One region of the Robinsoniella sp. RHS genome, then DNA from elsewhere that is predicted to be linked to it. Evidence: riboswitches for the same ligand, from Rfam matches in the RefSeq annotation. Region 1 holds a riboswitch; the other holds the start of a gene.
What was found. A riboswitch is a leader RNA that binds a small molecule or an ion and turns the genes downstream of it on or off. The one in region 1 is predicted to bind glycine.

Region 1 (2,416 bases):
GTTAATCCGTGCTTTTGCGCAGGAAGCTGCCTGTTGTATCTACGAATAATATAACGGACGGGTCATGGAGGAAGAAACTATGTGGGGAAGAGAACTGATTGAAGCAGCGATTGCAGGAAACAGCTGTGAAGTAAATGGATTCTGGGTAGGGCACCCTTCGGATGAAGCGAAAAAGATCTATTATCAGGAAACAGGTATTACTGGAAATAACGGGAAGTCAGAAGCTGATTTTAACCTGAAAATTAATTCCGATATGATATGGCTGAGTCCCGAACTGGATCCGGAGTGCTGGAAAAGTCCGGATGGATCACCTATGTGGAACTGTTTTAACGAGGAAAGGAAACGTCTTGGAAGCGGCGGGATATTTGCTGATTGTGAAAGTATTGCAGAAATAGAAGCGTTTCCCTGGCCAGATCCTGCATATCTGGATTTTACAAACTGTCTGGAAGATAGCAGATACGCATATGAAAAAGGTCTGGCAGTATTTGGTGGGATGTGGTGTCCGTTTTTTCATGTATTATGTGATTTTTTTGGAATGGAAAATTATTTTGTTAAGATGTATACCGATCCGGAGGTAGTACATGCTGCAACACGCCATATTGTAGATTTTTATCTGGAAGCCAACCGGCGTTACCTGTGGCAGGCAAAACCATATTTGAGCGCAGCGTTTTTTGGAAATGATCTGGGCACTCAGTTAAGTCTTCTGATCAGTCCGGAGAGCTTTGATGAATTTGTACTGCCCTATCTCACGGAAATCGTTCAGGGAATAAAGGCAGAGGGGCTGAAAACAGCCATGCATTCCTGCGGGGCCATAGATCTGATTATTCCAAAACTGATCGATGCGGGCATTGATATCCTTCATCCCCTTCAGGCAAAAGCAGCAGGAATGGATGCAGAAAATCTGGCGGCAAAATATGGAGGAAAGCTGGTATTTATGGGAGGTGTGGATACTCAGGAACTGCTGCCCTTTGGGAACGGCAGTCAGGTAAAAGAAGAAGTATTAAGACTTCGCGATATCTTTAAAGGTAAGTTTATCGTATCCCCAAGCCATGAGGCGCTGCTTCCAAATGTGCCATTTGAAAATGTGATGGCGATGAGTGCAGGAGCAAAGGAAGAAAGCGTCCTTCTCAGCGAAACACAGATTTAAGCTGAAATAGTACGCTTCGGGAAAATTATGGTTGACGTACCATATGCTCTATGATAGGATGAATCTATAGAAGCAGGCACTGGTATACACAAGTGACGGAATTAAAATAGCATATTCGGTAGAAGGATTTGGGAGAGACTATGCAGATAGCGCCGAAGGGGAAAGTATGGAAACTCTCAGGCAAAAGAACCAGATCTGGACGAATCTCTGGAGAGCGCAGCAGCACCAACGAAGTAAATCTGTTCCCGGTACAGGTCATTTTCTGACGTATGCAGGAATGGACTAATCTTTCAGGTAAAAGGACAGAGACGGATTGAATGAATGAAGTATATCTTCATTTATTCAGCCCGTCTTTTTTTGTGTGTTTCGGTGTGGGTGGAGTCAGTAAAAAAGGAGGAAAACTATGGAGCGTAAGACGCCGCTTTACGAAAGACATGTAAGTCAGAAAGGAAAAATGGTGGATTTTGCAGGTTATCAGCTTCCGGTTCAATATGATGCGGGAGTGATTGCAGAACATATGGCAGTGCGGAAGAACTGCGGATTGTTTGATGTTTCCCACATGGGTGAATTTATTTGCAGGGGAAAGGATGCTTTGAGAAATTTAAATTATCTTCTGACAAATGATTTTACTAATATGTATGACGGGCAGGCAAGGTACAGTCCCATGTGTAACGAAGGGGGAGGAATTCTGGATGATCTGATCGTTTATAAGATCAAAGAAGAAGATTACTTTATTGTGGTAAATGCGGCTAATAGGGAAAAAGATTTTGCCTGGATGAATCAGCATCGTTTTGGAGATGTGCAGTTGATGGACATCTCAGACTTCACGGCGCAGATTGCACTTCAGGGTCCTGGAGCAGAAGCGGTAATTAAAAAGGCGGTATCCGAAAAAGATATTCCGAAAAAGTATTACAGTGCGAATTTTAAAGGTCAGATAAAAGGAATCCCCTGTACTATTTCAAAAACAGGGTATACCGGGGAAGAGGGATTTGAATTTTACTGTAAACCGGAAGATGCAGTTATAATCTGGGATCTTCTCATGGAACTTGGAGAGGCAGAAGGGATTTTGCCCTGCGGACTTGGTGCCAGGGATACACTCAGACTGGAAGCTGCTATGCCCCTTTATGGTCATGAAATGGATGAACAGATCACACCGTGCGAAGCGGGGCTGGAAAACTTTATAAAAATGAAAAAAGAAGATTTTATCGGAAAGAAAGCTTTGGAGGAAGGGGCTGGTTATCCCAGGCACAGAATGGGACTGAAAGTAAC
Region 2 (2,416 bases), on a different contig from region 1:
GCCAGGATATACAGCCACCGGTAACCATTTAATATCTTTTTATTATATCCGCAAAGATATTCCAGGCACCGTTCGCTATAATAATCCCAGCCCAATATTGTGGTGAATGCAAAAAATACAAGGCATACCATCAATATAAATGCACTGACCGTATTACTGAATGGAAGCCCCTGCTGAAATGCCGCTGTGGTCACCGCAACCCCTTCCAATCCGATATTCCAGGTATCCGTAATAACGATAGTAAGCCCCGTCATCGTACAGATTACAATTGTATCAATAAAAGTTCCTGTCATAGAAACTAATCCCTGGCGGACCGGCTCATTTGTCTGAGCTGCCGCTGCTGCAATGGGAGCACTTCCAAGGCCTGCCTCATTTGAGAAAATTCCGCGCGCTATTCCCTTCTGCATTGCCACCATTATGCTTCCCAGCGCTCCTCCTGCCGCTGCCCGAAGGCCAAATGCTCCCTCAAAAATTGCTTTAAATGCATTGGGGATATGCTTATAATTCAACACTAAAAGCAGCAGGCAGGCAAATATGTATATCCCCGCCATAAAAGGTACAACAATCTGGGATACACTGGAAATTCGTTTGATCCCTCCAATGATTACCATACCAACGGCAATCGTCAAAATAATTCCTGCGATTACCACTGTCCAGGAATAATCCCTTCCTAAAATAGATACGCTCCAGGCATTGCCTGGATCAAAAAAATTATTAACGGCATTGGAGATACCATTCACCTGGGTAAAGGTACCAATTCCCAGAAGTCCTACACCCAGTCCGAAGAATGCAAATAATTTTGCAAGCCATTTCCATTTAACTCCCATTCCATTTTGAATATAATAAAAAGGCCCTCCGATTACATGCCCGTCATCATTGATTACCCGGTATTTAATCGCCAATACGCCCTCTGCATATTTTGTTGCCATACCAAATAATGCAGCAACCCACATCCAAAATAATGCACCCGGTCCGCCTGCTACGATCGCAGTAGCCACCCCGACTATATTACCAGTTCCAATGGTTGCGGAAAGCGCCATACAAAGAGCCGCAAAGCTGGTCACTTCCCCATGGCCGCCCTCTTCATTTTTAAACATATACTTAAGCGCTTTGGGAAGTTTTGTGATTTGCAGCCCTTTCAGGCGGACCGTCAAATAGATACCCGTAGCTAAGATAAGTACAATAAGGGGAATCCCCCAAAGGAAATCATCAATGTTTCCTAATATCGTGTTCATTTGTTTCAGCATAATTCTCTTCTCTCCTTTATCTGTTTCAATGCAATAGAAAAAGAGCTGATAAAATAATCAGCCCCCTAAAGAGTAGAACTTATACAGATATAGCCCTGTCCTTTTGCCTGAGAGATAGGCGGGTCATTATATTATACCCACTGTACACCTTCGGCGCCCGTTCTTTGAGACTCTCCAGAGTTGTCATTGTATGCCCTAATTGGACATTTGTCTTTGACAGGAGATACTATACCATATGTTAACCGTTGTTGCAAGGAATTTTCTTGATTTTGTACACAAAAGAATTGGGCTTTGCCGATTAAGGACGCTCCAGCCTTCTGGTATTGGCAAACTGAAATAAAATTCCTGCCAATGCAAGTACCAGACCTGCCACAACTGCCATAGTGTGGTCCTTCAGACCGGCTGCTGTTAAAATAGCACCAACCGAAGATATTCCGCCATGGATTCCGGAACTTACAATAACAGCCGGTCTCACAAACTTAACTGCAATAAGCCCGATTAACAGACCTAAGACAATGCAGATCACAAATTTCCACCAGATATCCGGTGACATTATTTCATTTATGGCAAAATAGGCAAGTGCTCCGCAAAGAATAAATACCCCTGCAAGATAAACCTTAAATGCCAGTCCCATCAATACAACACCACATATGATTGCCGCAATGACTGTAATGATTGAATTATGAATAAAATAATCGGCAATAAAATATCCAGCTCCCGCTCCGGTAACAAATCCAAATAAAGATACCCAGAATTTAAGCAGCCGATATCCGAAAAAACAATTAACCAATGCCATTATAACCGTAATCGCCAGAAATACACTTGACATTTCTGCCGGCAGCCGTTCTAACATGCCTTGAACCTGACTCATATTAGTCCCCTTTCAACAGCGGTACACCAGCTGTTCCAAATTACGTTTCCAAAAAATAGAAATATTTAATAGATTTTAATCCCATTTAGAAATAGTGTCAAGATTATTGTGCGAATTATTATGCATTTCATGCAAAATTAAGCAAATCTTTAAATTTTCAAGACAGGCAAAAAAACCCGGCGCAGCTTCTTTGTATTAAGAAGCCCTATCCGCCGGGATATTTCCACATATACTTCACATCATTATTCCATACAGACCTTTACCCTATGAATTACTCACATAATTCCATAAGTTCCTT

Region 2: it holds a riboswitch for glycine, as region 1 does, so the genes downstream of both, RHS_RS24290 (sodium:alanine symporter family protein) here and gcvT (glycine cleavage system aminomethyltransferase GcvT) in region 1, are expected to answer to the same signal.

Annotation. Positions count from the first base shown of each region.
Region 1 is NZ_JNGB01000072.1:21,412-23,827, forward strand. Features, by position in the region: gene RHS_RS21060 (uroporphyrinogen decarboxylase family protein) at 1-49, shown strand, start outside; gene RHS_RS21065 (uroporphyrinogen decarboxylase family protein) at 80-1,147, shown strand; glycine riboswitch at 1,267-1,349, shown strand; gene gcvT (glycine cleavage system aminomethyltransferase GcvT) at 1,551-2,416, shown strand, end outside.
Region 2 is NZ_JNGB01000113.1:8,376-10,791, forward strand. Features, by position in the region: gene RHS_RS24290 (sodium:alanine symporter family protein) at 1-1,247, opposite strand, end outside; glycine riboswitch at 1,333-1,435, opposite strand; gene RHS_RS24295 (hypothetical protein) at 1,546-2,118, opposite strand.